Linked DNA regions of Geminicoccus roseus DSM 18922. The protein of the gene in region 2 interacts with the protein of the main gene of each other region in a pairwise test. Links are inferred from orthologs where the notes say so. Each region holds a gene or a part of one and is shown on either strand. Other genes may lie near its edges.

What was found.
Region 1: the proteins of ligA (region 2) and leuS interact in binary tests that used the Escherichia coli proteins (3 or more experiments, as listed by UniProt). The link is inferred for Geminicoccus roseus DSM 18922 from one-to-one orthologs.

Annotation. Positions count from the first base shown.
Region 1 is NZ_KE386572.1:660,306-675,928, reverse strand. The notes cover bases 9,934-13,049. They hold leuS (leucine--tRNA ligase), read left to right. Parts: upstream 9,934-10,268; coding sequence 10,269-12,830; downstream 12,831-13,049. Other genes in these bases: lptE (LPS assembly lipoprotein LptE), read left to right, coding at 12,830-13,049; GEMRO_RS0104510 (DUF3576 domain-containing protein), read left to right, coding at 9,934-10,215. Outside these bases: molecular chaperone HtpG, read right to left, coding at 1-564; GEMRO_RS27560 (adenylate/guanylate cyclase domain-containing protein), read right to left, coding at 727-2,532; GEMRO_RS0104540 (helicase-related protein), read left to right, coding at 2,610-5,138; GEMRO_RS0104535 (RNA-binding S4 domain-containing protein), read left to right, coding at 5,181-5,450; GEMRO_RS0104530 (YggS family pyridoxal phosphate-dependent enzyme), read right to left, coding at 5,521-6,225; GEMRO_RS34015 (hypothetical protein), read left to right, coding at 6,268-6,483; GEMRO_RS0104525 (porin), read left to right, coding at 6,480-7,532; GEMRO_RS0104520 (porin), read left to right, coding at 7,751-8,806; GEMRO_RS0104515 (hypothetical protein), read left to right, coding at 8,974-9,546; more of GEMRO_RS0104510, read left to right, coding at 9,700-9,933; more of lptE, read left to right, coding at 13,050-13,369; holA (DNA polymerase III subunit delta), read left to right, coding at 13,366-14,397; GEMRO_RS0104490 (ABC transporter permease), read left to right, coding at 14,502-15,500; GEMRO_RS0104485 (ABC transporter permease), read left to right, coding at 15,497-15,623.
Region 2 is NZ_KE386572.1:2,061,341-2,076,847, forward strand. What follows is about bases 10,210-13,209. They hold ligA (NAD-dependent DNA ligase LigA), read left to right. Parts: upstream 10,210-10,665; coding sequence 10,666-12,753; downstream 12,754-13,209. Other genes in these bases: recN (DNA repair protein RecN), read left to right, coding at 10,210-10,665; GEMRO_RS0110790 (PGPGW domain-containing protein), read left to right, coding at 12,750-13,022; GEMRO_RS0110795 (LysR substrate-binding domain-containing protein), read right to left, coding at 13,019-13,209. Also shown: cell division protein FtsA, read left to right, coding at 1-509; cell division protein FtsZ, read left to right, coding at 604-2,133; lpxC (UDP-3-O-acyl-N-acetylglucosamine deacetylase), read left to right, coding at 2,321-3,316; GEMRO_RS0110750 (hypothetical protein), read left to right, coding at 3,459-4,313; GEMRO_RS0110755 (D-TA family PLP-dependent enzyme), read left to right, coding at 4,350-5,411; GEMRO_RS0110760 (CYTH and CHAD domain-containing protein), read left to right, coding at 5,461-7,035; GEMRO_RS0110765 (ParA family protein), read left to right, coding at 7,032-7,658; GEMRO_RS0110770 (helix-turn-helix domain-containing protein), read right to left, coding at 7,655-8,035; GEMRO_RS0110775 (outer membrane protein assembly factor BamD), read left to right, coding at 8,148-8,990; more of recN, read left to right, coding at 9,007-10,209; more of GEMRO_RS0110795, read right to left, coding at 13,210-13,912; GEMRO_RS0110800 (glutathione S-transferase family protein), read left to right, coding at 14,035-14,730; GEMRO_RS0110805 (aminopeptidase P family protein), read right to left, coding at 14,738-15,507. UniProt on the Escherichia coli protein: DNA ligase that catalyzes the formation of phosphodiester linkages between 5'-phosphoryl and 3'-hydroxyl groups in double-stranded DNA using NAD as a coenzyme and as the energy source for the reaction.

The DNA.
Region 1 (15,623 bases), 1.4 Mb from region 2 along the record:
CTCCAGGAACTCCTTGGCGTCGTCCTTCAGGTGCAGGGTGATCGCGGTGCCCCGCTTGAGCGCCTCGGTCGGCGACTCCTCGATGGCGAAGCCACTGCGGCCGTCGGAGGCCCAGACCCAGGCGGAGCTCTCGCCAGCCCGCCTGGAGGTCACCACCGCTTTGTCGGCGACCATGAACACCGAGTAGAAGCCGACGCCGAACCGGCCGATCAGGTCGACGTCCTTCTTGGCGTCGCCGGTGAGCAGCTCCGCGAACCGGGCGGTCCCTGAGCGGGCAATGGTGCCCAGGTTCTCGGCCAGCTCCTCGCGGGACATGCCGATGCCGTTGTCGGCGATGGTAAGCAGGCCGTTCTTCGCGTCGGCCAGGATGGTGATCTCGAGATCGGGATCGGTGCCGAGCAGCTCCGGCCGGCTCAGGCTTTCGTACCGGAGCTTGTCGCAGGCATCCGAGGCGTTGGAGATCAGTTCCCGCAGGAAGATCTCGCGGTCCTTGTAGAGGGAGTTGATCACCAGATCGAGAACACGGCCGACATCGGCCTCGAACGGCTGCATCGTGTCGCTCATCGCCTTGCTGTTTCAGTCGGTTAGGGTGGGCCCGGCTGCCGAGCCATCTGGGGCGTCGCCCCCTGTTGTGCAAGGTTGGGGCGCGATCGGGCCGGGTGGAGGTTGCAGATCGGGCGCAGCGCCAGGGCCGGCCTTCCCCCGCCAGGGCCTCGCCCGGAGGTCTCAGCCGGAGCCGGCAAGCGGGACGGGCATCAGGCGCAGGCAGGGAACCGGCTCGACAAAGCCGCGCAAACGCACCGTGGCGAATTCGATGGTGATCGGCGCCACCAGCTCGCTGATGGTGGGATCGTCCGCCAGGGCTGCCGAGACCACCACCTCTCCCGGCCCCGCGATCGACTGCAGGCGCGCGGCAAGATTGGCGGTCGAGCCGAAATAGTCCAGGCGCTCGTTGAGCGTGACCGCGATCGAGGGGCCGGCATGGACGCCGATCTTCAGCGCCAGTGGGGGGACCCCGTCGGGGTTCAGCTCCAAGGTGCTCGCCTGGATCGCCACCGCGGCGCGTACCGCGTTCAGCGGATCGGCGAAGGCGGCCATGATCGCGTCGCCGATCGTCTTGACGATCGCCCCGTCATGCTCGCGCACGATCTGCTGCAGCCAGGCGAAGTGCTCCCGGACCCGGCGGAACGCCGCCGCCTCGCCGATCTTCTGGTAGAGCGCGGTCGATCCGGCCAGGTCGCTGAACAGGACGGCGACCCGCGCGATGCCGACCTCGTCGCCCGGACGCAGGACTTGGTCGGAGAACAGGTCCCGGAACGCCTGGGTGGCGGCGACCCGGTCGGCGGTGAGCGCGTCGCGCACCCAGTCGCGCTGCTCGATCACCGCCAGCAGTGGGCGTGCCGCCCGGTTGGACAAGGCGAGCTGGCCATCCGGGGAGGCGGGACCCAGCGCCACGGCGCCCTCGGCAAGCTCGATGGCCGGCAGCGGCCCGCCCTCATGGTCGAACAGGATCTCCGGGCCGGGTTCCAGCGTGCGGGCCCGGTAGGTGCCCGGCGGCAGCTCGACCTCGATCCTGCGGTCCTGCCCGGGCTGGAGAGTGATGTGCGCCATGATGTGGGGCGTGCTCATCGGGCCCAGCAGGCAGAACTCTCCGCCCACGAGCGTGCGCAGGCCGGCGGCCGGGCGGAAGGTCACCTCCACGTTGCGGCTGAAATCGCGGTCGTAGCGGATCGCGCAGGTGTCGCAGTGCGCCTCGGCCGCCAACTGGTCGAGCGAGGTCGCCTGGAGCTTGGCGGCGCGGCAGCGGGGGCAGAGCAGGTCCCAGGACAGGTCGAGCAGGCCGCGCCTGGCGCCGTCCAGGCAGGCGGTGACCGTGGCGCGCGGCTCCAGGCCCTGCTTGCGGGCGAGGGCCAGGGGACGGATCCGCCGCACGTCGTTCTCGCCTCCCTCCCGGACCAGGGCCGCCAGGGCGTCGACTACCTCGGCGGGATGGCCTGCGGCCAGCAGGTCCAGCCGGCGGCGCTCGATCTGGTCCAGGGCGCGCGGCTCGAGCGTGGGCGAAGGCAGGTCGAACGGATCGGCTGCCTCGTCGCGCACGAACCGGGCGACCCGCGCGCACATCTTGAGGGCATGGCGTCCCAGGCGCTCCAGGAAGCCGGTGGCGAGCAGCATCCGGCCGGCCATGCCGCGCGGCTCCGCCTCGTAGAGATAGCGCGCCCAGCAGCCGTCGCCGTCCTCTTCCAGGGTCAGGGTGACCCGGAACCGGGCGAGCGGGCCGTTGTCGATCAGCCGGTCATGCTCGAACCAGCGCTCCTTCACCCAGTTGGCGGGCAGGTCGGTCCAGGACAGGTTCAGAGGCCCGAGCCGGGCCTTGGCCCTAAAGATGCGGCTCCCGTCCGCGGCGGTGGCGTCGACCACCGGGTGGGCGGGCAGGCCGGACGCCTCGTTGAAGCGTGCCGTATCGGCCAGCGCCGTCCATACCTTGGCCCGGGGGCCGTCGAAGCGGAAAGCGAAAGGGTGGGCGATCGTCATCCGGCGGTCATTCCCCGATGCGCATTTGCTGTCGCGTCCTCTTGCAATCGGCCGCGGAGAGAGGAATCTTCCTGGTCATGAGCTCGATGCGCCAATCATCCTCGCGCATCCTGGCGGTCCTCGGGCCGACCAATACCGGAAAGACGCACTTCGCGATCGAGCGTCTTCTCGCGCACCGTTCCGGCATGATCGGTCTCCCTCTCCGGCTGCTGGCCCGTGAGATTTACGACCGTATCGTGAAACAGCGCGGTCCAGATGCAGTACAGCTGGTGACCGGCGAGGAGAAGATCGGCAGCGACAAAGCGCCGTACGTGGTCGCGACGGTCGAGGCCATGCCGCTGGACCGCCCGGTCGGCTGCCTTGCCGTGGACGAGATCCAGCTCTGCGCCGACTGGGAGCGCGGCCATGTCTTCACCGACCGCCTGCTCAATGCCCGCGGCCTGGACGAAACGATCTTCCTGGGTTCCGACACGATCAAGCCGCTGATCAAGCGCCTGATCCCCGACGCGGTGCTGATCGCCCGGCCGCGCATGTCGACCCTGATCCATGCCGGCGAGACCAAGCTGCACCGGCTGCCGCGCCGCTCGGCGATCGTCGCCTTCACGGCGGCCGACGTCTACGCGCTGGGCGAGGTGATCCGCCGCCAGCGCGGCGGGGCAGCGATCGTGATGGGCTCGCTCAGCCCGCGCACCCGCAACGCCCAGGTCGCGATGTACCAGGCGGGGGAGGTCGACTACCTGGTCGCCACCGACGCGATCGGTATGGGGCTGAACATGGACCTCACCCATGTCGGCTTCGCGGCCCTGCACAAGTTCGACGGGCGCGAGCGCCGCAAGCTCGCCGCCACCGAGGTCGGGCAGATCGCCGGGCGGGCAGGGCGCCACATGGCCGACGGCACGTTCGGCACCACCAACGGCGTGGGCGAACTGGACGAGCGGATCGTCGAGGCGGTGGAGACCCACAGCTTCCCGCCGCTCAAGGCGCTGCGCTGGCGCAATTCCGCGCTCGACTTCCGCTCCCTGCAGGGCCTGCTGCGTTCCCTGGACGCCGAACCGCCCGATCCCGCGATGCGGGGCGCCTTGTGGAAGGTGCGCGACGCGCTGGACGACCGCTCCCTGCACATGCTGTCGGCGCGCGACGAGATCCGCCACATCGCCGACCGGCCGGATCGGGTGAGGCTCCTGTGGAGCGTCTGTCAGACCCCGGACTTCTCCAAGATCCTGGCCGAGAGCCATCTCCATCTGCTCAGCACGATCTACCGCCACCTGACCGGGCCCGAAGGGGTCATCCCGGCGGACTGGGTGGCGCGGACCATCGACCATATCGACCGGATGGACGGCGACATCGAGACCCTGATGGGCCGGCTGTCGCACATCCGCACCTGGACCTACCTGTCGCATCGCCAGGAATGGTTCCGCGACGCGGCCCACTGGCAGGAGCGGGCGCGCGCCGTGGAGGACCGCCTGTCCGACGCGCTGCACGAGCGGCTGATGCAGCGCTTCGTCGACAAGCGCACCACCGCCCTGCTGCGCTCCCTGCGCGAGCATGACGACCTGCCGGCGACGGTGGATCCGGACGGCGCCCTGGCGGTGGACGGCCATCCGGTCGGGACCATCGAGGGCCTCGACTTCACGCCGCTGCCGGGCGAGGCGGATCTGGCGCGCAAGGCGTTGGGCGCCGCCGCGCGCCGGGCGCTGCGGCCGGCCCTGGAGAAGCGCGTCGGCCAGATGATCGAGGCGCCGGAGCCGGACATCCGCTTCGAGGCGGACGGGTCGGTGCGCTGGCAGGGTGCCCTGGTGGGCACGCTGGTGCCGGGCGGGGCGCCCTTGCGCCCGTCGGTGCGGCCCAAGCTCAGCCCGGAGCTGCGGGGCGACCTGCGCGACCGGGTGGCAGGGGAACTCGGCCACCGGCTGAGCCGCTGGCTCGCCCGCGGCGTCGGCAGGATCGAGCGTCTGAGGACCGCCAGCGACGATCCCGCGCTGAGCGGCGCGGTGCGCGGGGTCGCCTATGCGCTGGTGGAAGGGATGGGAGCGATCCGGATCGACCGGGTCGAGAGCGTCTCCGCCCCGCTCAGCGACGCGGACCGCAAGGCCCTGGCCCGGCTGGGCGTCCGGATGGGCGTCGAATGGCTGTTCCTGCCGGACCTGATGCGCCCGCGCGCGCGGGCGGTGATCGCCGTGCTGGCCAGGGTCTGGACGGGGCGGCCATGCCCCTTGCCGCCGGAGGGGGCCACCACCTGGCGCGACGTGCCGGACCTTTCCCAGGACACGCTGGCGGCCCTGGGCTTTGCCCGGTTCGGCGAGGTGGCGGTCCGGCTGGACGTGGCCGAGCGGCTGGCGGCGCAGCTGCGCGGCCGAGCCCGGCAGAGCCGGCTGTTCGACCTGCCGGGCGATCTCGCCGCGGAAGCTGGCCTGAAGCTCGACGAACTGGTCGCGGTGGCCGCGGGGCTGGGTTTCGCCTGCGTGATGGAGGGAGATGCGCGCAGGTTGGTGCGCATGCGCAAGCGGCGGCGGCCGGATCCGGTCGAACGCAAGCGCGCCGCCCGGGCGGGACGCAGCGATTCGCCGTTCGCGGTGCTGCGAACTCTGGTCGCGGGAAGCAGTTGAGGATCAGGAGAACCGGTGGGAGACCGGTGAAGAGGAGGCAACTTGCACGACGAAGCGCTGAGACTGGACATGTGGCTCTGGCATACGCGGTTCTGCAAGAGCCGCTCCGACGCCCAGAAGCTGGTGCAGAAGGGCCGGGTCCGCGTCGATGAACGCGTGGTCACCAAGTCCCACCTTCAAGTGCGCACCGGGATGGTGCTGACCCTGCCGCAGGGCCGGGACATCAAGGTGGTCCGGGTCCTGGCGATGCCCAAGCGCCGCGGGCCCTTCACCGAGGCGCGCGAACACTACCAGGAACTTCCGACCGGCTGATCGGCCGCCCGGCCCGGCCGGTCAGCCGGTCGGGCCGGAGCCGCAACCGGGAAGCGACCAGCCTGCCCGATCATCCGGCCGGCGCCTTGGGAGGACGGGCGCCGAAGATGGCGGAGCCGACCCGGACATGGGTGGCGCCAAAGCGGATCGCCGTCTCGTAGTCGGCGCTCATCCCGATCGAGAGCTTGCCGACGCCGTGTCGCTTGGCGAACTTGGCCAGGAGGGCGGCATGCGGGGCGATGTCGTCTCCCTCCGGCGGGATCGCCATCAGTCCCTCGATCGACAGGCCGAGCTCGTCGCGGCACAGGGCGAGGAACCGGTCGAGATCTCCTGGCAGGATGCCTGCCTTCTGCGGCTCCTCGCCGGTGTTCACCTGGACGTAGAGGCGCGGCAGGCTGCCCTGCTTCTCCCGTTCCTTGACCAGGGCGCGGGCCAGCTTGTCCCGGTCGAGCGTCTGGATCACGTCGAACAGCGCCACGGCCTCGCCGGCCTTGTTGGTCTGCAACGGCCCGATCAGGTGCAGCTCGATGCCCCCGAACCGCTCGCGCAGGGCCGGCCAGCGGCCCTTGGCCTCCTGCACGTAGTTCTCGCCGAACACCCGCTGCCCCGCCTGCAGCGCCGCCTCGATCCGCTCGGCCGGCTGGACCTTGCTGACCGCGACCAGGGTGACCTCCTCGGGATCGCGGCCGGCCGTGGTCGCCGCCTCCGCGATGCGGCTGCGGACGTCGGCCAGGGCAGCCTCGACGGCGGAGGTGGCGGACAGATCGTTGTTCATGGGTCTCCTCGGCCGGAGGCGGGCGGCACTCGGTTCCTCCAGGTGGCCGACATGTCGTGCCACGGCAAAAAACGCAATCCCGCCGCAGTCGTCGTGATGGTTTCTACCATTGCGCACAGGAACGTCATCGGCGGCTCGCGGTCTCCGGCAAGGCTGGCGTCCGCTGATGTGCTGGATCTGGCCACCCCTTGCGGGCTGGGCGACGGCACGCTCTGCCAATCCCTGCCGGGCAACCTCATCTCGACCGAGCGGCGATGACCAGCCCGATGCACAGCATAGGACTTGCAATGCGTATCCAGTGGATCTTCTGCGTGGCCCCCCTAGCCCTTGCTTCCGCGGCGGGATCTGCCAGCGCAGCGGAGATCAGCCCGGGCGGTGACCTCGACATTAAGCTCAAGGGATCGCTGCGTTCCGGCTTCGTGTTCGGCGGTGACGAGGTCCTGTCCGGGTCGGATCCGGGCTACGGCTTCAGCACCGACCACCGCTTCGAGATCCTGGTCAGCGGCAAGGACGACGCCAGCCAGACCGAATATGGCGGGCGCTTCCGCCTGCGTCTCGACAATGGCCGGACCAACCTGGTCGACCGCAGCTACCTCTACCTGCGCGGCAGCTATGGCGAGGTACAGTTCGGCAACCAGAAGGGTGTCACCGACGACGATCTTCCCTTCGTGATCGGCTCGTTCAGCATCGCCGCCGGCACCGGCGGCATGGACGGAGACCAGCCCGGCCAGATCGTCCGCTACGAACTCGCCCCTTCCGGACAGGCCACCAAGATCAACTACCTGACGCCGACCTTCGGCGGGCTGCAGGCCGGCCTGTCGTTCACCCCCGATACCGGCGCGAACGGCCTGATATCGTCGATCGACGATTCGGACGGCGACACCAAGAACATGCTCGAAGGTGGCGTGCGCTATGACGGAACCACCGGTCCGCTCGGCTTCGGCGTGGCGGTGGTCGCCACCGCTGGAAAGAACGAAACGAGCGGAAACGACGTGAATGGCATATCCGCCGGTTTCCTGCTGGAATACTCGGACTGGGGAATGGCTGGCTCGTACGGTACTGGTGATGAAGATGGAGAAAATCTAGACTACTGGAACGTCGGGATTGGCTGGAAGCATGGTCCTCTTTCGCTAAGCACGGAATATGGAGCATCATCCGAAGGCAATGTCGATCCGGACATTGTGATATTCTCCACAACAATTAAGCTGATGCCCGGTGTGTCTTTTCGGAATGATGTTGAATACGCAGATCCCGATACATCAGGCGACTACATTGCTGGCCTTTTGCAAATGCGGATCGACTTCTAGGCGGGTCTGGGCGCGGGACAGGCATGTTGCACTAATGTCGCACGGTCGACGCTACCCCGGGACGAGGCTCCGAAACGAGTTGAGGCGTGCAGTCGCGGTGGGCAACTACTCCCTCGGCGACTGGGCCGTGCAGGTCGTCCGGTTAATCGGATAGGACCTTGGTCGGGACCTCCGGTCCGGTTCAAAAGGTCGCGCTAGTTCGAGAAGGAAGGATAGATATGAGGATCAAGACCCTCCTGTTGGCCGGCGTGGCCTCAGGCGTTGTCGCGGCTTCGGGTGCCGCCAACGCGGCCGAGGTGATGCCGGGTGGCGCGCTCGACATCACCCTGTCGGGTCAGTTCCGGTCTGGCGTGGTGTTCGGCGAGAACGACTCCCTCAGCGGCAACGATCCCGGCTACGGGATGTACTCGAACAACCGTCTGTTCGTGGACGTCCGCGGCAAGGACGACGGCAGCCTGATGGAGTACGGCGGACGCTTCCGTCTGCGTCTCGACAACGGCCGTAGCCAGTTCGTCGACCGCGGCTGGCTGTTCATCCGCGGCGGCTGGGGTGAAGTCCGTGTGGGTAACGAGGTCGGCCCGGCCGATAACTCGAAGGTCATCTCCAGCACGATCGCTGCCGGTACCGGCGGTGTCGACGGCGACTTCAACCCCGCCTTCGACAACCCGATCTACACCTATGTCGTTCCGCTGAGCGGCGCGGCGACCAAGGTGGTGTACTACACCCCCGAGATCGCCGGCTTCCAGGCTGGCGTGTCGTTCGCTCCGGACGATGATGCCGGCGGCCTGATCAGCCAGAACGACGACTCCGACGGCGGTGGTCGTCAGCACGTCGAAGGTGCGGTCACCTATAAGGGTGCCTTCTCCGGCGTCGACATCCTGGCCTCGGTCACCGGTGCGACCGCCAAGGTCGGTCCGGACAACGAGGACACCAACGGTCTGGCCGGTGGTGTGTCGGTCGGCTTCGGCGGCTTCAACGTCGCTGGTTCGTACGGCTACCGCGGTGGCGACACCCCGGATGTCGACTTCTGGAACGTCGGCGTCGGTGGCGCCTTCGGTCCGGCGCAGCTGAGCCTCGAGTACTCGACCGCCAGCGGCGACGCGACCGTGGGTGGCGTCACCAACGACACCGACCCGACCGCCATCGTCGCTTCCGCGACCATGGGCATCATGCCGGGCGTCTCGCTGCTGGCCGACATCGGCCTGTACGACACCGACCTGCCGGGCGCCGACGAGAACTTCGCCGGCCTGGTGGCGATCGACATCCAGTTCTGATCCAGGCCCTTCGGGGCCGGTCATCTGGGAATGCTGCGGCGGGGTACCACCCCGCCGCAGTTTTTTTGTTTCTTCCTCGCACTGTGGCCAGCCCCCTGGCAAAGTGACCGAGACGGCGAAATCTTATCATGGCCAGCCAGGGTGGCTGGGTCATCGGAGTGTCTGGAATGTGGCGGCTGCTGGTTGCCGGCATGGTTGTGCTGATCGGGACGACGCAGCTTGCTTCTGCGGCGGACCTGGTGCCCGGCGGCTATGTGGGCGGTGCCGGTGATGCGGGCGTGGAGGGCGATCGTCCGGCCACGATGAGCTTCGGTTTCACCCCGCGCGGCAGTTCCACCGATCGGCTCCGCTTCGATCTCTCGGCAGCTCCTCTGGAGGTTGCCGTGCAGCCGCGCACGGGCGCGGCCCCTTCCAGGGCCATGTCGGAAGATTTCGTGCTGGGCGGCGCGCTGGTCTGGAACGACTGGACCTTCAACAGCAGCGTGCTCCGCCTGAACGATGGCGGCTTCCACACCGAGATGGTGGGAGCAGGCATCGGCTACGGTGCGGTTACCGCGCGCCTGGCGCTTGCCGAGACCGAGACTCCGGTCGGCGATACCCGGTCCACGATGCTGCTGAGCACCGACCTGGCCGCGTGGTCCTGGCTGACGCTGGAAGGCGATCTGGCGCTCACCGGCGGCTCCGACAGCCAGCCCCAGGGCGACGCCGCTGGCCGGCTGGGCATCCGCCTGAGCTTCTGAGCCGGCGGGCGCTGGCAGATCGCGCCCGGAACATTGCCTGTACTGGCGATTCCCCGGCACCGTGCTATGGTCGCCCCGGGGAGAGGGGACCTCAGAGCGCCCCTCGGATCATCGCGGACTCGGGCTCGCAACGTGCGCAAATCATCGACGACCTTGCTTCTCCTGGCTGTGCTGGCCGGATGCACCGATGCGACTCCGGCCAAGCCGCCATCCGAGGCCGGCCCGTGGGAGCCCGATGAGGCGCGTCGGCGCGAGGACACCGGCACGATCTTCGGCGGCGACGGCCTGACCCTGTACGGCTCCCGTTCCCGCGAAGCGAAGGCGCGCCAGGAGGATGCCGGCGGCATCGGGGTGAACAACTATCTGTGGCGCGCCTCGCTCGACACGATCGACTTCATGCCCGTCGCCAGCGCCGATCCGTTCGGCGGCCTGATCACCACCGACTGGTACCAGCCGGCCGAGGCGCCCAGCGAGCGGTTCAAGCTGCAGGTGCTGATCCGCGACAAGACCCTCCGCGCCGACGGCGTGAAGGTCTCGGTCTGGCGCCAGGCCCGCTCCGAGGGTGGCGAATGGCTCGATGCGGCCGTGGACCCCCAGACGGCGACCGCCCTCGAGGACCGCATCCTTACCCGTGCCCGTCAGCTCCGGATCGCCGCCAACAGCGAGTAGTCGCGCCGGACCTCTCGTTTCTCCCGCTTCCTTCGACCGGATAAGCTTCCGCCATGTCGCGATACTCGTTGCGTGCCGCCGAACAGAAATGGCAGCAGGTCTGGGAAGACCGCCGCCTGTTCGAGGCGCGCGTCGACAAGACCAAGCCCAAGTTCTTCGCCATGGAGATGTTTCCCTATCCCTCGGGGCGCATCCATATGGGCCATGTCCGCAACTACACGCTGGGCGACCTGGTGGCGCGCTACAAGCGCGCGCAGGGGTTCAACGTCCTGCATCCCATGGGTTGGGACGCGTTCGGCCTGCCGGCGGAAGGGGCGGCGATCAAGCGCGGCATCCATCCGGCCAAGTGGACCTACGACAACATCGCCGAGATGCGCGCCCAGCTGAAGACCATGGGCCTGTCGCTCGACTGGTCGCGCGAGATCGCCACCTGCTCGCCGGACTACTACAAGCACGAGCAGGCGATGTTCCTCGACTTCCTCGAGGCCGGCCTGGTCTACCGCAAGGAGAGCTGGGTCAACTGGGACCCGGTCGACCACACCGTGCTCGCCAACGAGCAGGTCATCGATGGCAAAGGCTGGCGCTCCGGCGCCCCGGTCGAGCGGCGCAAGCTGAACCAGTGGTTCTTCAAGATCACCGACTACGCCCAGGACCTGCTGGACAGCCTGGAGAAGCTGGACCGCTGGCCGGACAAGGTCCGGCTGATGCAGCAGAACTGGATCGGCCGCTCCGAGGGCGCCAGGGTCCGCTTCAGCATCGAGGGGCGGGACGAGCCTCTGGTGGTCTACACCACCAGGCCCGACACCCTGTTCGGCGCCTCGTTCCTGGCGATCGCCCCGGATCACCCGCTGACCGAGGAAATTGCACAAACGAACCCGAGCCTGAAGGCGTTCGCCGAGGAGTGCAAGCTGCTCGGGACGTCCGAAGAGGCGCTGGAGAAGGCCGAGAAGAAGGGCTTCGACACCGGCCTGAAGGCCCGGCACCCGTTCCTGCCGGACGTGCTGCTGCCGGTCTATGTCGCGAACTTCGTGCTGATGGACTACGGCACCGGGGCGATCTTCGGCTGCCCGGCCCATGACCAGCGCGACCTGGAGTTCGCCCGCAAGTACGGCCGGCCGGTCCTGCCGGTGGTTCTGCCCGAGGGGGCCGACCCTGCCAGCTTCACCATCGGCGACGAGGCCTACACCGACGACGGACGGCTGTTCCATTCCGGATTCCTGGACGGCCTGGACGTGCCGACTGCCAAGAAGACGGTGATCGACCGGCTGGAGGAGATGGAAGTCGGCGAGCGCCAGGTCCAGTTCCGCCTGCGCGACTGGGGCCTGTCCCGGCAGCGCTACTGGGGCTGCCCGATCCCGGTGCTCTATGCCGAGGACGGCACGGTGGTGCCGGTGCCGCGCGATCAGCTGCCGGTGACCCTGCCCGAGGACGTCGACTTCTCCAGGCCCGGCAATCCGCTCGACCTGCACCCGACCTGGAAGCACACGGCCCTGCCGGACGGCCGGCCTGCCACCCGCGAAACCGACACGATGGACACCTTCGTCGAATCGTCCTGGTATTTCGCACGCTACTGCTCGCCCCACTACGACGACGGCCCCTGCCGCAAGGAGGAGGTCGATTACTGGCTGCCGGTCGACCAGTATATCGGCGGCGTCGAGCATGCCGTGCTGCACCTGCTCTATTCGCGCTTCTATGCCCGCGCGATGAAGAAGGTCGGCTATCTCTCGGTGGAGGAGCCGTTCCAGGGCCTGTTCACCCAGGGCATGATCAACCACCAGACCTTCCAGGACGAGAACGGCGCCTGGCTGGAGCCGGGCAAGGTCCGGAAGAACGAGGCCGGGGACTGGGTGACGGTCGATGGCGAGCGGCCGGTCAAGGCCGGCCGGGTCGAGAAGATGAGCAAGTCCAAGCTCAACACCATCGACCCCACCGACATCATCCAGGCCTATGGCGCCGACACCGCCCGGCTGTTCATGCTGTCCGACAGCCCGCCGGACCGCGACCTGGAATGGACCGACGGCGGCATCGACGGGGCGTGGCGCTACCTGAACCGCCTGTGGCGGCTGGTCGAGGAGACCCGGGAGCGGCTGGGCGAGGCCGGAGCGGATCCGTCCGCCGCCGCCGGCGCGGACCTGGAGCTGCGCCGGGCCGTGCACGCGACGATCGACGGGGTCACCCAGTCGATCGAGCGTTTCCACTTTAACAAGGCGGTCGCCCTGCTGCGCGAGCTGCACAACACGATCGAAAGCCACATCAAGCGCGGCGATCCCGCCCCGGCGGTGCTGCGTGAGGCGATCGAGACCCTGGTGCGCCTGCTCAATCCGATGATCCCGCACGTGACCGAGGAGGCCTGGGAAGCGCTGGGCCATGCCACGCTCCTGGCGGAGACGCCCTGGCCGGCGCCGGACATGTCGCTGGCCGGCAGCGACGAGATCACCTTGCCGATCCAGGTCAACGGCAGGCGGCGCGGCGAGATTCGCGTGGCCAAGGGCGCCGATCGTGCCGTGGTCGAAGCGGCGGCGCTGGCCGAGCCCGGCACGATCCGGGCCATGGAGGGCCGGCCCTTGAAGAAGATCGTGGTGGTGCCCGACAAGATCGTGAACGTGGTGGTGTGATGGCGGGTCCGATCCTCCGGCGGCGCGTCCTGCTGGCCTTGCCCCCCGTCCTGGCCTTGGCGGGATGCGGGTTCCAGCCGCTCTATGGTGATGCCGCGGGAGGGGAGGACGTCCTGGCGGACACGGCGGCGGTGGAGGTGACCGTGCCGCACGGCCGGCTTGGCCAGTGGCTCAAGGCGGCGCTGGCCGACGACCTCAATCCTTCCATGCTGTCGGTGCCGACCGAGTACGACCTGCTGATCTCGCTCGGCCGGACCACCAAGGCGCTGGCGATCCAGCTCGACACCACCATCACCCGCTATGACCTGATCCTTGATGCGGTGTTCAGCCTGAACCGGCGCAGCGACGGCGCCCCCGTCTATCGCAACCGGGTCCGCCGCATCGCCAGCTACAATGTGAGCCAGGAGCCCTACTCGACCCAGGTCGCCGAGGAGGATGCCGAGCGGCGTGCCGCGGTCGAGGCCTCACGCCAGATCGCGACCCTGATCGCGGTCTTCTTCCGCGAGCAGAAGGTGGGTCCGGCCGAGACGGTTTCGTGATCGTCCAGGCCAAGCGCATTGACGCGTTCCTGGCCAAGCCCGATGCGGGGATCTCGACCTTCCTCGTCTATGGCCCCGACCGCGGCGTGGTCGTGCAGCGGATCGAGGCGCTGCTGGAGCGGCTGGTCGGCGATCCGAAGGACCCGTTCAAGGTCGGCGACCTGGCGGCCGAGCAGATCGCGGCCGATCCCCGCCTTCTTGTCGAGGAGGCGCAGAGCATGTCGCTCCTGGGCGGCCGGCGCGCCGTGCGGGTGCGGGATGCCGACGACCGGCTCAAGGTCGCCCTGCGCGACCTTCTCAAGCTGCCGTCCCAGGAAAGCTTCATCCTTCTGGAAGGTGGCGACCTGCCGGGCTCGTCGGACCTGCGCAAGGCGATCGAGAAGGCGCCGGGCGCCGCCGCCCTGCCGTGCTATCGCGACGAGGGAAAGGGCCTGGACGACGTGCTGCGCCAGGAACTGCACCGGCACGGCCTGCAGGCCGACCGGGATGCGATGCAGGCCCTGGCTGCGTCGCTCGGCGCCGATCGCGCCGTCACCATGGCCGAGATCGAGAAGCTGGCCCTCTATGTCGGCGGCGCTTCCGGCGGCAAGGTGACGGTCCAGGACGTCCGCGCGGTGATCGCCGATTCCGGAACGCTGACCCTGGACGACCTGATCCTGGATGTGCTGACGGGTGACGCCGCCTCGCTTTCGGGCGGCCTGGAGCGGCTCCTGGCCGAGGGCGGCAACGAGATCCAGATCGTGAACCGGCTGATCGCGGCATTCGGGCGTCTGATCCGGATGCGCGCGCAGCTGGATGCCGGGACTCCCGCCGACCAGGTAGTGGCCAGCCTGTTCTGGAAGATCCGCGACCCCTGGAAGCGCGCCCTCGGCCGCTGGCCGGCCCGCGCGGCCCAGCGCGGCATGCGGGAATTGCTGGAGCTCGACCTGCGCCTGAAGAGCGAGGGAGGCCCGCCCCGGCGCGAACTGGTGGAGCGGGTCCTGTTCGTGCTGTGCGACCCGAGGCTGCGCGGCGTTTCCGGTCCGTGAGAAGCCGCGCGAATCGCCCTGACTGGTCTTTCCCGATCCAGGGGCGATTTCTATGGTCATGAAAAGGCATTAGCATCGGCAACGTCCGGTCGGGGGAACGCTCGTTGCTCAGCTACGTGATCCGTCGGTTTTTCACGATGATCCCGACATTGATCGCGATCAGCGTCGTCGTGTTCGTCATCATTCAGCTGCCGCCGGGCGACTATCTCACCAGCCAGATGGCCGAGATGCAGTCGCAGGGCGAGAACATGCCCCAGGCGCAGCTGGAATATCTGCGGGCCCAGTACGGCTTGGACCGACCGCTCTGGGAGCAGTACCTGTACTGGGTGGTAGGCCTCCTGCAAGGCGATCTCGGTTGGTCGTTCGAGTACAACCTGCCGGTCGCAGACGTGATCGGCGACCGTGTGCTCCTGACCTTCCTGGTCAGTTTCGCGACGATCATCTTCACCTGGATCATCGCCTTTCCGATCGGGATTTACTCGGCGACCCATAAATATTCCTGGGGCGACCACAGCCTGACCCTGCTGGGCTTCCTGGGCCTGGCGACGCCGAATTTCCTGCTGGCCCTCCTGATGCTCTATTTCGCCAACGTCTGGTTCGGCACCTCGATCGGGGGCCTGGTCGACCCGCGCTACCTCGACCAGCCGATGTCCTGGGGCAAGTTCCTCTCGGTGCTGGAGCATCTGTGGATCCCGGTGCTGATCATCGGCACGTCCGGCACGGCAGCCATGATCCGTCGGCTGCGCGCCAATCTTCTGGACGAACTCAAGAAGCCCTACGTCACCACCGCGCACGCCAAGGGGCTGCCGTCCCGAAGGGTGCTCATCAAATACCCCCTGCGGGTGTCGCTGATCCCGTTCGTGGCCGATATCGGCAATCTTCTCCCCGAGTTCATCAGTGGCGCTGCCCTGGTGTCGGTGGTGCTTTCCCTGCCGACCACCGGCCCGATGCTGGTCAGGGCCCTGCAGACCCAGGACATGTACCTGGCGGGCTCCTTTCTCATGCTGGAAGCGACCCTGGTCGTGATCGGCACGCTGGTCTCCGACATCCTGCTGGGCTTCCTCGACCCCAGGATCCGACTGGGCGCCGGGGCCGAACGATGAGCGAGCGCCGCCATCCCCTGTCCGAGCGCTGGGTCGATCGGGCGCCGTTCGACCCCTACCAGGAGGATCCGGTCGATCCCGAGCGGGAACGCTGGGCAAAGGCCTCGCAGTGGCAGTTGCTCT
Region 2 (15,507 bases):
CCCAGCGCGCCCATGCCGAGCGGATCAAGTCGCTCTACACCAGCGTGCAGGCGCGCCATGGCGACGCAGACCAGCGGATCGCGGTGCCGCACGTGGGCGACCCGGAAAGCTGGCCATCCGGCGAGGTGGCCCGCTCGCGGCTGACCGAGATCGCCAGGCCCAGGGTCGAGGAGATCCTGGAGCTGATCCGCAACCAGTTGAAGGACCACGCCGATCTGTTCCGCGCCATGCCGCCTGCCGGGCTGGTGCTGACCGGCGGGGCGTCGCGGATCGAAGGGCTGGTGGAACTGGTCGACGAGATGTTCGGCTTGCCGGTCCGGTTCGGCCGGCCCGACCGCATCCAGGCGGGCGAGGTGTTCGAATGCGAGCCTTGCGCGAGTGCCGCGAACGGTGCACTCGCCTTGTGCCGGGGCGAGGACGGCGGACAGGGCTGGCGCGGAGAGAGCGCCGGCACGTCTTTGGGCCGAGGCTGGTCCAGGTTCCGCAAATGGCTTCGTGAGAATTTCTGAAGGATCGGCGCCGCCTGAAAGGGGGGTGGCGTCATCTGCTTGGCGGTTCGGTGACCCGGTCCTGCGCGAGAGGACGGGAGGGGTGGAGGACGAGATGACGATCAACTTGACCATGCCAGTGGCCCACGACCTGAAGCCCAGGATCAGCGTGGTAGGTGTCGGCGGTGCGGGCGGCAACGCCGTCAACAACATGATCACCGCGCACCTGGAGGGCGTGGAGTTCGTCGCCTGCAACACCGACGCCCAGGCGCTCGACCGTTGCCTCACCGACCGCAAGATCCAGCTCGGCAACACCGTCACCCACGGCCTGGGCGCCGGTGCCAGGCCCGAGATCGGCCGCGCCGCCGCCGAGGAGGCGCGCAACGAGATCATCGACGCCCTGTCCGGCAGCCACATGGTGTTCATCACCGCCGGCATGGGCGGCGGCACCGGCACCGGTGCTGCCCCGGTGATCGCCAAGGCGGTCAAGGAGCAGGGCATCCTGACGGTCGGCGTGGTCACCAAGCCCTTCCAGTTCGAGGGCGGCTACCGCTCGCGGCTCGCCGAGAGCGGCATCGAAGAGCTGGAGCAGTGGGTCGACACGCTGATCGTGATCCCGAACCAGAACCTGTTCCGGATCGCCAACGAGCGCACCACCTTCACCGAAGCCTTCCAGATGGCCGACCAGGTCCTGCACATGGGCGTGCGGGGCGTGACCGACCTGATCGTCATGCCCGGCCTGGTGAACCTGGACTTCGCCGACATCCGCACCGTCATGTCCGAGATGGGCAAGGCGATGATGGGCACCGGCGAGAGCGAGGGCGAGCGCCGCGCCATCGATGCCGCCGAGAGCGCCATCTCCAACCCGCTGCTCGACGAGGTGTCGATGAAGGGCGCCCGCGGCGTCCTCATCAACATCACCGGCGGCCCGGACATGACCCTGTTCGAGGTCGACGCCGCCGCCAACCGGATCCGCGAGGAAGTCGACCAGGACGCCAACATCATCTTCGGCTCGACCTTCGACGAATCGATGCACGGCAAGATCCGGGTCTCGGTGGTCGCCACCGGCATCGCCATGCAGGAGCGCAAGCGCCGTCCGCAGCATTCGGCTGTGGAGGCGGCCCCCGCCGGCAACCCGGTGCCGCAGTCGCCGCTGCGCTTCCAGCCCCAGGTCTCCCGCCCGATCACCCAGGCCTATCCGACCCTGCGCGCGGCCACCCCGCCGGCGCCGACCACCGCCCAGACCGTGGACGCCCATATCCGCGCCGTGGCCGAGCGCAGCGACCACCGCACCGACGGGGCTGCCGCGGACCGCAGCGAGGTCTATGCCCAGAGCGCGCCCGAGCCAGCAGCCGTCTACGAGCAGCAGCAGCCCGAGCGCGAGTACGAGCCGGCCGAGGCCGAGCACCTCGCCGACCGCCGGACGCGCCAGCTCTCGGGCCTGGGGCGGGCCGAGGATCGCCTGAGCAACCTGTTCAGCAAGATGAGCAAGGGGCTGGGCTTCGGCGGCGACGCTCCCCAGGCCGAACCGCGCAACGAATCGACCCACCTGCGCTGGGAGCAGGCCAGCTCCGGCAATACTGCAGGGAGCGATCCGGTCGCGGAAATTCCCGCTTTCCTGCGCCGTGACCGTTCAAGGACTTGAGCGGCGTTGCTCATGCATCGCAGTAAGGTGCGGCTGTAACAATCCGTAACCAACTGTGAGTGGCGGGTCCCCTCCTTCGTCCCTATCTCGAACCTGCCGGGTGATGGCCCGTCCCGACCCCTCCGCATCTGCGGCCATGGTTGGAACGGGCCATTTCATTGGTCCCGGGGACAACGGAGCGAAGGACGTGAACATCGTGGGTAGTCAGCGCAACGAGATCGGTACGCAGGACCTGGGCGTCCGCGAGAGCCGGTCGGCGCGGGCGCAGCGCACGATCGCGCACCGCATCGGCTGCGTCGGCATCGGCCTCCATGGCGGCCGCAAGGTTTCCCTGACCCTTCTGCCGGCTGCGGCCGACACGGGCGTGATGTTCGTGCGCACCGATCTTCCCGGCCGGCCGGTGATCCCGGCAGTCGCGGACCGGGTCGCGGACACCACCATGTGCACCGCGCTGGTCGGCGCCGACGATGCCAAGGTCGCGACCGTCGAGCATCTGATGGCCGCCTTCGCGTTGGCCGAGATCGACAACGTGACCGTCGAGCTGGACGGTCCGGAAGTCCCGATCATGGACGGCAGCGCCGCGCCGTTCCTGTTCCTCCTGGAATGCGCCGGCGTGCGCGAGCAGGACCGCCCGCTGCGCCGGATCGAGGTGATCAAGCCGGTGGTGGTGGAAGCCGCCGGCAAGATGGCCAGGCTGGATCCCGCCCCTTTCACCAGCTTCGCCGCCTCGATCGAGTTCGACCATCCGGCCGTGGGCGCCCAGTCCCTGGCGGTTCCGTTCGAGCCGGCACGCCTCGCGCGCGTGCTCGGCCCGGCACGGACCTTTGGCTTCGCCGCCGACATCGAGCAGCTCCGCGCCATGGGCCTTGCCCGTGGCGGCTCGCTCGACAACGCGGTCGTGGTCGGGCCCGAGGGCGTCCTCAATCCCGGCGGGCTGCGCTTCCCCGACGAGTTCGTCCGCCACAAGATGCTGGACGCGATCGGCGACACCTTCCTGGCGGGCGCGCCGATCATCGGCCGCTGGACCGGGCACCGGGCCGGCCATGCCCTCCACGTCAAGCTGGTGCGGGCCCTGCTCGCCGACCGCAGTGCTTGGCGCTATGTCGACGACGCCGACGAGGCGGTGGATCTCCGCTCCGGCCGCTCGTCCCGCGTGGCCGAGCCGGTCGCCGCCAGCGCCTGAGGGCCTTGCGCCCCTGGCGGCCTGCGACGTAGCGGCGCCCGCCGGCCACGATGCAGGCCTCGTGACGACGTGATAGACCGGATCCGGAAAGGCCGCCCGGCCAGGGCGGCCTCCGGATCAGGGAGCCAGTGTCCTGCGGCCATTGTTCGTCGACCGGCACTTCTATGAGCGCGACGCCGAGGGGCGGGGCCGCTACGTGACCCTCACGCGGGGGGCGCAGATCCGCCTGGCCCTGGTCGCCCTGCTGCTGGTCGTCGTCCCGCTGGGCCTGGCCGCCGGCCTGGTCTGGACCTCCTTCCGCCTTCCCGGCCTGCCCGGCACGCAGGCGGCCGCGATCGTTCGTCCCCAGGCGCCGCCGGTCGCCGAGCCGGCGAGGACGCCCCCCACCGACGAGACGGCCGCCCTGCGCGCGGCCCTCGACGAGAGCCGGCAGAAGCGCGCCGAGCTGGTCGCGGAACTGGAAAACCTGAAGCGGCAGCAGCAGGAGGCGCCGAGCGGCCCGACCCAGGCCGATCTCGACCGGCTCCAGGCGCTCCTGGACGAAGCGGTGAACCGTGCCGGGACCGCGGAGGCCCGCGCCGATGCCGCCGACGAGTTCGCCGCCGCCGCGGTGGAGGAGGCCGAGGCCGCGCGCCGCGAGGCTCTGTCCCGCGCGCCAATCGACGAGGCTTCCGTTCCCGACCGCATCCGGGCCCTGGAGCTGGAACTGGAGGCGGCGCGGGCCGAGAATCCTCCGCCGCCCGTCCTTGACATGGAGATGGCGCTCACGCCCGAGGAACAGATGAGCGCGGAGCGCTTCCGGGAGCTGGACGCCACCATCGCCGAGCTGGAGGCCGAGCGCGACATGCTGGAGCAGCGGATCGCCGAGCTCACCGACGAGAGCGACCAGGAGGATCCCCCGTCGCCCTCCGGATCCGACCCGGTTCCCGGCCCCGCCGCCAGCCTGGCGGACCGCGAGGGGTCTGACCCGGACGACGCGCATCCGGCCGTGCCTTGAGCGCCGATAATCCCGTTGATCATTCAGGAAGCCGCCATGCAGATCGCTGATCTGGACACGCCCATCGCCGTCATCGACTTGGACCGGGTCGAGGCCAATCTGAAGCGCTGGCAGGATTTCTGCGACGAGCATGGCTTTGCCAACCGCCCGCACATCAAGACCCACAAGCTCGCCGAGTTCGCCCGGCTGCAGGTGCAGCTTGGGGCCAAGGGCATCTCCTGCCAGAAGCTGGGCGAGGCCGAGGTCATGGCCGATGCCGGGATCGATGACATCCTGATCCCGTTCAACCTGGTGGGCGCGCCCAAGCTTGCCCGGGCGGTGGCGCTGGCCCGGCGGATCCGCTTGATCCTGGTGGCCGACCACGAGGAGGTGTCGGACCCGATCGGCCGCGCCTTCGCGGAAGCCGGCCTGGAGGTCGAGATGCTGGTGGAATGCGACACCGGGGCGAAGCGCAACGGCACCCAGTCGGTCGAGGACACCGTCCGCCTCGCCCGGCATATCGCCGCCACGCCCGGGCTGCGCTTTGCCGGCCTGCTGACCTATCCGCCGCCGGGCGGGCAGCCGAACGTGGTGGCTTTCTTCGGGGAAACGGTCGCCCGGCTGAAGGAGCACGGGATCGAGGCGCCGATCCTCTCCTCCGGGGGCAGCCCCGACATGTGGACCGCCAACGAGCAGGGGCCGGTGACCGAGCACCGGCCGGGCACCTACATCTATGGCGACCGGATGCAGATGCGGGCCGGCTGCATCGGCCTGGACGACTGCGCCCTGACCGTGCTGGCCACCGTGGTGTCCCGTCCCACCGCCGACCGCGCCATCCTGGATACCGGCTCCAAAGCCCTGACCGCCGACCTGCACGGGCTGAACGGCTATGGCCGCATCATGGAATATCCCGATGCGGTGATCGCCAACCTGTCCGAGGAACATGGCCATGTCGATCTGAGCGGCGTGGCCGGGCCGCGCCCGCGCATCGGTGACAAGGTCCGGATCCTGCCCAACCATGCCTGTCCGGTGAGCAATCTCTACGATCAGGTCGCCTTGTGCCGGAACGGTCAGGTCGAGCGGATCGTGGATGTGGACGCCCGCGGTAGATTGGCCTGAAATTTTCTGCGAATAGTGCGTGCCTCCGTAGGCGGGACCAGAGGAACGCATGGGTGTCGAGCGCGAGCTGAAGCTCGAGGGCAAGCCAGACGATCTGCGCAAGCTGCTCCGGGAGCCGGTGATTGCCACCGGCCTCAGGAGCCGTCCCAAGCGCAAGCGGCTCGTCACCACCTATTTCGACACGCCCGACGGCACCCTGCGCGACGAGTTCGGCATGAGCCTGCGGGTGCGCCGGGACGGCCGGCGCTGGCTCCAGACCGTGAAGCGCGAGCGCCGTGCCGACGGGGTCCTGTTCTCCCGCGACGAGTGGGAGATGCCCATCGCGGGCGAGACCCCCGATCCCACCCGGCTGACCGACCCGGCCCTGGCTGAGGTCGTGGCGATCCTGACCAGCCGGGAGGTGGTGCCGATCGTCCGCACCGAGATCCGGCGCGACCAGGTCGATCTCGACTGGGCGGACGAGCATGGCCGGGTCGCCGTGGTCAATCTCTCCCTGGACGACGGAAGGATCGAGGCCGGGGGCAACGGCATCGAGGTCGGCGAGCTGGAACTGGAACTGGTCGAGGGCGATCCGTCCTGCCTGTTCTCCTTGGCGCTGCGCTGCGCCGACATCGTCCCGATCCGGTTCGGCACGCTCGGCAAGTGGGAGCGCGGCTGCCGGCTGCTGGCCGGGGACTCGCCACAGCCGGAGAAGGCGGAGCGGCCCACCATATCGCCCGCCTGCAACATCGAGGAGGTGATGATCGCTTCGTTCGGCGCGGCGCTGCGCCAGTGGCTCGGCAACGAGGCCGCTGTCCAGGACGGCAGCGATCCCGAGGGCATCCACCAGATGCGGGTGGCCCTGCGGCGGCTGCGCTCCCTGCTGACCCTGTTCAAGGGCCTGATCCCGGACGCCCAGCGTTCCTCGCTCTCGGCCGAGCTGCGGATCGTCGTGCAGGGACTGGGGCCGGCGCGCGACCTGGACGTGTTCCAGAGCGAGCTGCTGCCGCCGGTGATCGAGGCCCGCCCGGGCGATCCCTCCTCGCTGGCGCTGCAGGCCGTGGCGGAAGCCGCCCGGAAGGCCGCCTACCAGGATGCCCAGGCGATGATCGCCGACCGCGCCTATGGCCGCACCCTCCTGCGCTTCTCCGCCTGGCTGGACATGCGGGCCTGGCGGATGGGCTCAGATGCGGTCGGTGTCGACCAGCTGGCCATGCCCTCGGTGGAGGCGGCCAGCGCCCTGCTGGACAAGGCCCTGCGCAAGGTGCTGCGGCGCGGCCGGGGCTTTGCCGACCTGTCGCCGCCGGAGCGCCACGAGGTCCGCATCGCCCTGAAGAAGCTGCGCTACGGCGCCGACGCGTTCTCCGGCCTGTTCGACCCCGAGGAAGTGAAGCCCTATGCCCGCCGGCTGTCGCGCCTGCAGGATCACATGGGTCGCTTCAACGACGCCGCCGTCACCGGCACCATCGTCGACCGGCTGATGGACGATGCCTCCCTTCCGTTGGCCAAGCGGCACGAGGCGGCGCGTGGCGGCGGGCTGGTGATCGGCTGGCATGCCCATGCCGCGGTGGCCGACGAGCCCGAACTCCTGGCTGCGTGGCGCGCCTTCAAGCACGCGAAGCCATTCTGGAGGAGCGAGGCGTGATCCGCATCCTGGTCGGCAACGGCAAGGGCGGGGTCGGCAAGTCGACCATCGCCACCAGCCTGGCCGCGGCCCTGGCGAACAGGGGGCGGCGCACCGTCCTGGCCGACGCGGACCGGCAGCGTTCCAGCCTGCGCTGGCTGGCCGCGCGCCCGGAGGGGCAGGCCGCCATCCAGGGGCTGGACTGGTCCAAGAAGCCGGGGCCGCTGCCGGACGGGATCGAGCGCCTGGTGGTGGACGCGCCCGCCAACATGGACGGCAGCGAGATCGAGGATCTCCTGGACGAATCCGACCGGGTCGTGGTGCCGGTCCAGCCCTCCTTGTTCGACCAGGCTGGCACTGAGCGGTTCCTGGCCAAGCTCGGCAAGCAGAAATCGGTGCGCAAGGGCAAGAAGGAGGTCGTGCTGGTTCTCAACCGGCTGCGCAGCCGTGCCCGCGCCACCGGACGGCTGGAAGCCTATGCCGCCGGCCTGCAGCTGCCTGTGGCGGCGCGGATCGTGGACCGCAGCATCTACGAGGAACTGGCCACCACCGGTTTGTCGGTGTTCGACCTTGCAGGCGCTCGGACCGCGGCGGCGCGGGCGGAATGGGCGGAACTCGTCGAACTCCTGGACCAGGACGCCTAGCCCGGCTGGCTGGCGGAATGGCGCTCCACCACCGCCCGCACCAGTCCGCCCAGGGCGACCCGCACCGCCGGGTCGCCGATCTGGGCGAAGGCCTGGTGGGGGTCGGGCGTCTCCGCTCCGCTCGAATGCGGCGGCCCGGCGGTGACCGGGTGGAAGTCGGTGATGCCGCACAGCCAGTGGATGTCGGTGCGCAGCCGCTCGGCCATCAGGACCAGGCGTGCGGCGCTGACCCGGTTGGCGCCACGCTCGAATTTCTGGATCTGCTGGTAGGACACGCCCACGATCCGGCCGACCTGCTCCTGGGTCAGGCCGAGCTCGATCCGCCGTCGCCGCAGCCGCTCCCCGATCTTGCGCTCGATCAGCCTCTCGCGATCCACCTCAGTCCTTCCCGCGGCGCCGGATCGCCGCGTCTGGCTAGGACTGCCGGGCTCGGCTAAGGTCCTGGCGCCACGGCTTGATCATAACCCTAGGTGGAACGGGCTACAAGGAATGCCGCTGATCGATCCCTGCGACCGCGCCCGCGGCACCTCGATTCGGCGCGCTTTGCGTGTCGGTGCGGTTGTGCTGCTTTTTTCGCTTTCCGCGTGTGGCGGTGGTGCTGACGAGGTCGTCCTGGAGCCGGAGAAGCCGGCCGAGCAGCTGTACAGCGAGGCACAGGAACTGCTGCAGAATGGCAGCTGGCAGCAGGCGGCGAACGCGTTCGAGGAGGTCGAGCGGCAGCACCCCTATTCCGAGCTTGCCAAGCGCGCCCAGGTCGAGGCCGCCTATGCCTTCTACGAGGGCGACTTTTACGACGAGTCGATTTCGGCCGCCGAGCGCTTCATTGACCTGCATCCGGGCGACGAGGCGACCCCATACGCCTATTATCTGATCGGGCTGTGCTATTACGAGCAGATCAGCGATGTCGGTCGCGACCAGGCGTCCACCGAGCAGGCGATGCAGGCCTTCGAGGAAATGGTCCGCCGCTACCCGCAGAGCGACTATGCCCGCGACGCCAACCTGAAGCTCGACCTGATCCGCGATCATCTGGCCGGCAAGGAAATGGAGATCGGCCGCTATTACGAGAACAAGCAGCAATATGTCGGCGCCATCAACCGCTTCCGCAGCGTGGTCGAGAACTACCAGACCACCTCGCACGTTCCCGAAGCGCTGTTCCGCCTGACCGAGAGCTATCTGGCGCTGGGCGTGCGCAGGGAAGCGCAGGCGGCCGCCGCGGTGCTTGGCTACAACTACCCGGGCTCTATCTGGTACGAGCGGTCCTACGCTCTGCTGGAGGGCCAGAACCTGCAGCCTGCGGAGGACAGCGGGTCATGGTTGTCGAACCTGTTCTGAACGCCCGGGACCGTTCATGCTGCACAGCCTGAACGTCCGTGACCTTCTGCTCCTGGACCGGCTCGACCTGGAGTTCGGCGAGGGGCTGAGCACGCTCACCGGCGAGACCGGGGCGGGCAAGTCGATCCTGCTGGGCTGCCTGGGCCTGGCCAGCGGGGCGCGCGCCGAGCGCGGCCAGGTGCGCATCGGCAGCAGCCAGGGCTCGGTCACCGCCATCTTCACCCTGCCGCCGGACCATCCGGCCCGGGCGATCCTGGCGGAGCAGGGCATCGCCTGCGCCGAGGAGATCAGCCTGCGCCGGGTCGTGTTCGCGGACGGCCGCTCGCGCGCCTTCATCGAGGACGAGCCGGTCGCGATCGGCACCCTGGAACGGGTCGGCCGCGACCTGGTCGAGGTGCACGGCCAGTTCGAGCAGCGCGGCCTGGCCGACCCCGCCCGCCACCGGGCGCTGCTCGACGCGTTCGGCGGCCACGAGGCCGAGGCCGAGGCGGTCCGCCGCACCTGGCAGGCCTGGCGCGACGTGAAGACCCGCCTGGACGAGCGCCGCCGCGCGCTGGAGCAGGCCGCGGCCGAGGAGGAGCGCCTGCGCGCCCATCTGGCCGAGCTGGAGAAGTTCGGGCCGGTGCCGAGGGAGGAGGAGGAACTGGCGGCCGAGCGCCAGCGCCTGCAGACCCGCGACCGGCAGATCGCCCTGTTCGACGAGGCCGCCAAGGGCCTGGCGGACGCCGCCGAGCGGCTGGCCGGGACCCAGCGCAAGCTGGACCGCTCTGGCATCGACGATCCGAGCCTTGAGCAGATCGTGGAAGGGCTGGAGCGCGCGTCGTCCGAGCTGGCCGATGTGGAGCGCGCCACCGCCGAGCGGCTGCGCGAGCTGGTGCATGCCGAGGGCCGGCTGGACGAGGTCGAGGAACGCCTGTTCGCGCTGCGGGCGCTGGCCCGCAAGCACCGGGTATCCGCCGACGAGCTGGAGGGCCTGCGCGAGGAGTTCATCGCGGAACTGGGCCGGATCGAGACCGGCGCTGCCGACGTCGTGCGGCTGGAAGCCGAGGCGACAATCCTGCACGAGCGGTTCCTGGCCGCGGTCCAGGCTTTGTCCGCCGCCCGCGCCCGCACCGCCGGGGCGATGAGCGAGGCCGTCGCGGCCGAGCTGGCGCCGCTCAAGCTGGAGCGCGCCACCCTGCGCGTCACCCTGACCCCGCTGGAGCCGGAGGCCTATGGGCCGGACGGCGCGGAGCGGGTCGCCTTCGAGGTCCGCACCAATCCCGGCCAGCCGTTCGGGCCGATCGGCAAGATCGCCTCGGGCGGTGAGCTTGCCCGCTTCATGCTGGCGCTGAAGGTGGTGCTGGCGCGTTTGCAGCCGGCCGGCACCCTGGTGTTCGACGAGATCGACGCCGGGACCGGGGGTGCCACCGCGGACGCGATCGGCGAACGCCTGGCGCGCCTGGCCCGCGAGCGCCAGGTCCTGGTGGTGACCCACGCGCCCCAGGTCGCGGCGCGCGCCCAGAGCCATCTCCGGGTGGTCAAGATCCAGGAGGACGACCGGACCCGGGTGGTGGTGGAGCCCCTGGAGGGCGAGGAACGCCGCGACGAGATCGCCCGGATGCTGGCCGGCGCCCAGGTGACCAGCGCCGCGCGGGCCGCGGCCGACAGTCTTATTCAGGATGCGGTATCGTAGATGACGGAACTCGCGGTCGATGCGCTGGACGAGGCCGCCGCGCGCGCGGAGCTGGAACGGCTGGCCCGGGCCATCGCCGAGGCCGACCGGCGCTATTACCAGGACGCGAGGCCCGACCTGACGGATGCGCAGTACGACGAGCTGCGCCGCCGCAACCAGGCGATCGAGCAGCGCTTCCCGGCGCTGGTACGGGCCGACAGCCCGAGCCACCGGGTCGGCGCGCCGCCGGTCACGGCGTTCGGCAAGGTGGTGCACACCGTGCCGATGCTCTCCCTGGACAACGCGATGACGCCCGAGGAGATCGACGAGTTCGTCGCCCGGGTCCGCCGCTTCCTCAAGCGTCCGGAAGGCGCGCTGGACGACTTTGTCTGCGAGCCGAAGATCGACGGCCTGTCCTGCTCGCTGCGCTACGAGGATGGCGTGCTGGTCCGCGCCGCCACCAGGGGCGACGGCACCACCGGCGAGGACGTGACCCGCAACGTGCGCACCATCGACGACGTGCCGGTCCGCCTGCATGGGCAGGCGCCCAAGGTGATCGAGGTGCGCGGCGAGGTCTACATGGAGCGCGCCGCCTTCGCCCGGCTCAACGAGGAGCAGGAGGAAGCCGGCGAATTGCCGTTCGCCAATCCGCGCAACGCCTCGGCTGGCTCGTTGCGCCAGCTGGACAGCCGGATCACGGCCAGGCGTCCCTTGCGCTTCTTCGCCTATGGCTGGGGCGAGGCCGATCCGCCGGTGGCGGGGCGCTACTCGGAGTTCCTGGAGCGGCTGCGCGGCTGGGGCCTGGTGGTCAACCCGCTGACCGCGATCTGCCGGACCGCCGAGGAGATGGTGGCGCACCAGGCGAAGATCGGCGCCGAGCGCCCAAACCTGCCCTACGAGATCGACGGCGTGGTCGACAAGATCGACGAGATCGCCCTGCAGGAGCGGCTGGGCTTCGTCGGCCGGGCGCCGCGCTGGGCGATCGCCCACAAGTTCCCGGCCGAGCAGGCCCGCACCAGGGTGCGCGACATCACCATCCAGGTCGGCCGCACCGGCGCGCTCACTCCGGTGGCCGAGCTGGAGCCGGTGAATGTCGGGGGCGTGACGGTGTCCCGGGCCACCCTGCACAACGAGGACTTCATCAAGGCCAAGGACATCCGGGCCGGCGACCAGGTCCTGATCCAGCGCGCCGGCGACGTGATCCCCCAGGTGGTGGAGGTGACCGATGCCGAACGCACCGGCCGCTCCGACCCCTATGTGTTTCCGCGCCTCTGCCCGATCTGCCAGAGCCATGTCGACCGGCTGGAGGGCGAGGTGGTCTGGCGCTGCACCGGGGGGCTGGTCTGTCCGGCCCAGGTCGCCGGCCGCCTGCAGCTGCTGGTCGGCCGCGACGCCTTCGACATCGAGGGGCTGGGCAAGAAGCAGGTCCCGCAGCTGATCGAGGCCGGCCTGCTCCACCAGCCGGCCGACCTGTTCGTGCTGCCGCGGAACCAGGAAAGCCTGGAGAAGCTCGGCCAGCTGGAAGGCTGGGGCAAGCGCAAGATCGACAATCTGGTGAAGTCGATCGAGGCGCGCCGCACCATCCCCTTGCACCGCTTCATCCTGGGCCTGGGCATCCGCTTCACCGGCGAGGTCAACGCCAAGCTGCTGGCCCGCGCCTATGGCAGCTTCTCCGCCTGGCGGGACGGGATGCTGAAGCTGGCGGCCGGCGATGCGGAGGAACTGGCCCGGCTGGACGATGTCGACCGGGTCGGCAATGCCCTGATCGGGGCGCTCGCCGCCTTCTTCGCCGAGCCGCACAACGTCAAGGCGGTCGACGACCTGGCAGCCCAGCTGACCATCGAGGATGCCGCAGCACCGGCCACCGCCACCACAAGCCCGCTCTCCGGCAAGGTGGTGATCTTCACCGGCACCCTGGAAACGCTCGGCCGGGCCGAGGCAAAGGCGCGCGCCGAGCGCTTCGGCGCCAAGGTGGGATCTTCCGTCTCGAAGAATACCGACTATCTGGTGGTAGGGGCCGATGCCGGCTCCAAGGCCGCCAAGGCGCAGGCCTTGGGCGTGCAGACGATCACCGAGCAGGAATTCCTGGAGCTGACCGACCGCCGATGACCCGTATCACCATGCTCGTCCTAGGCTACGGGTTCCTGTTCCTGGGCGTGCTCGGCCTGTTCCTGCCGATCCTGCAGGGCTTCCTGTTCATCTTCGTCGGCCTGATCGTGCTGTCCAAGCATGCCCCCTGGGCCAATCGCGCCCTGGAGCGCGTCCGGCAGAAATGGCCGACCATGGGCAACCTGATCGACAAGGCCGAATCCCTCGCCGAGGCCTGGATCGGCAAGGCTACCAACGGCGTCCGCCGCCTGCTCAACCGGGTTTCCTAGGCGTCGCCGCCGAGCCGCTCGACCAGGAAACCCATGACGGCCCGCACCGCCGGCAGCTGGCCGCGCCGGTGCGGCACCACGAGCGTGGTCGCAACTGCGCCGGCCGTCCATGCCGGCAGGAGCTGGACCAGCCCGCCACCGTCGAGACGCCGAAGGCAGATCGAGCGGGGCAGGCAGGCGATCCCCAGTCCGGCTGCGGCGGCCTCCAGCAGCAGGATGGATTCGTCCAGCACCAGGCGCGGCCGCGGCGCCACCTCCACCTCGGTCCCATCCGCACTGCGCAGCCGCCAGGCAGTCGCGGCCGGGCCGGTCAGCAGGCCGTCATGCGCCAGGAGATCCTGCGGTGAACCCGGCGCGCCCGCCCGCTCCAGATAGCTCCGTGCCGCCACCAGCAGCACCGGGTCGCTGCCGAGCCGGCGCTGCACCAGCGCCGAATCCGGCAGCGACGCGAAATGGTCGCGGATTGCCAAGTCGAAGCCTTCCTGGACCAGGTCGACGAACCGGTCGGTCGCGTGCACCTGCAGCAGCAGCCGGGGGTGGTTCTGCGCCAGTTCCGGCAGGAGAGCCGCCAGCCGGAACTGCGCGGTCGGCACCGAGGCGGTCAGCCGCACGGTGCCGCTCGGCTCGGCAAGGCGCCGGCGCACCACCGTCTCGGCGGCCTCGGCCTCTATCAGCGCGGCCCGGGCGTGCTCGTGGAATTCATGGCCGGCCTCGGTCAGCACGAAGCTGCGCGAGGTTCGCTGGATCAGCCGGGCGCCCAGCTCCTCCTCCAGTGCGGCGACCCGCTTGCTCAGGGTAGATTTTGGCACGTGCAGGCTGCGCGCCGCCGGTGCGAAGCCGCCATAGGCGACCACCTGGACGAAGCAGCGCAGATCGTTGAGGTTGCGCATCCGGCGTCCACGCCTGTGAACGATGTGTCTCCGCTACGCTGACTACCCGCCCAGCGTCCACGAAGCGAGACTGACGGAGCAGGGCAGCCGCGGGCTGCCCGTCAGCGCAGGCGAACCCGATCATGCAACCCATCCTCTTCTACGGCGTGCCGGAAGGCTGCTCGTTCGGCTCGATCGTGGCCCTGGAATGGCTGGGCATTCCCTACCGGCTGTGCCGCATCGCCATGCCCGAGGTCGTGCAGAGCGAGGCCTACCGGCGCATCAACCCGGTTGGAGAAACCCCGGCGCTGCTGACCGGAAGCGGTGCCGTCCTGACGGAGAGCATGGCGATCCTCAACCATCTGGGCAGCCAGGGCATCGCGCAGGGCTTGGCGTTCGCCCAGGGCAGCTCCGGCTTCGACCGGCTCAACGCCATGCTGGCCTTCCTGAACACCAGCTTCTTCAACGCCTTCAGCCCGCTCTGGCACACGCTGGAGCATCCTGGCGAGGGGAACGCGGCGCTGGTCGCCTATGGCCGCTCCCTGGTGGCGAAGGCCCATGCCGAGCTGGAGGCGATGCTGGACGGCAAGGACTGGCTGCTGGGCGACCGGCCCACGCTCGCGGACGCCTATTTCGCCGGCATCGCCCGCTGGACCGATGTGCACCCGGTGGTCGACCGGCGCACCTATCCCTGCCTCCAGCGCCTGTTCCAGCGGCTGCAGGACGACCCGGCCGTACGCTTTGCCTATGCCGTCGAGCACGAGCAGTCTGCCCGGTCGGCCGGTGGCTTCGTCGGCCATGTCGACCTGACGGACGTGCTGCGCCTGCCGCCGGCCTAAGGTTGCGTCAGAGCGGTGCGCAGGCCCGCTCCAGCCAGTTCTGCGTCGCTGGATCGACCAGCGGGCCGATCTCGGCCAGAACCCGGGTGTGGTAGCGGTCCAGCCACGCCCGCTCCGCTGCGGTGAGCAGGTCCGCCACGACCATGGCCCGGTCGATCGGGACCAGGGTCAGGGTCCCGAACCGCAGGAGCTTGCGCTCGCCGCCCGGGGGCGTCTCGGCCTGCTCCACCACCAGCAGGTTCTCGGTGCGGATCCCGTGGCTGCCGGCGACATACTGGCCGGGCTCGTTGGACAGGATCATGCCCGGCTGCAGCTTGACCAGGCTCTGGCCCTTGGCGATCCGGCAGGGGCCCTCGTGGACGCACAGGTAGCTGCCGACGCCGTGGCCGGTGCCATGGTCAAAGTCGAAGCCGTGCCGCCAGAGCGCCATCCGCGCCAGCGTGTCCAGCTGCGCGCCGCTGGTCCCTTCCGGGAAGACCGCTTCCGACAGCTCGATCATGCCCTTCAGCACCAGGGTAAACTGCACCCGGACGTGCTCTGGCACCTGGCCCAGGCCGATGGTCCGGGTCACGTCGGTGGTGCCGTCCAGGTACTGGCCGCCGCTGTCCACCAGGTAGACGCTGCCGGGATCCAGCTGGCGGTTGGTCTCGGGCGTGGTCCGGTAGTGCGGCTGCGCGGCGTTCGGCCCGTGCGCGCTGATCGTCTCGAAGCTCAGGCCCCGGAACAGTTCGTCCTCGGCCCGGATCGCGCGCAGCCTTGCCGCGGCCGCGACCTCGT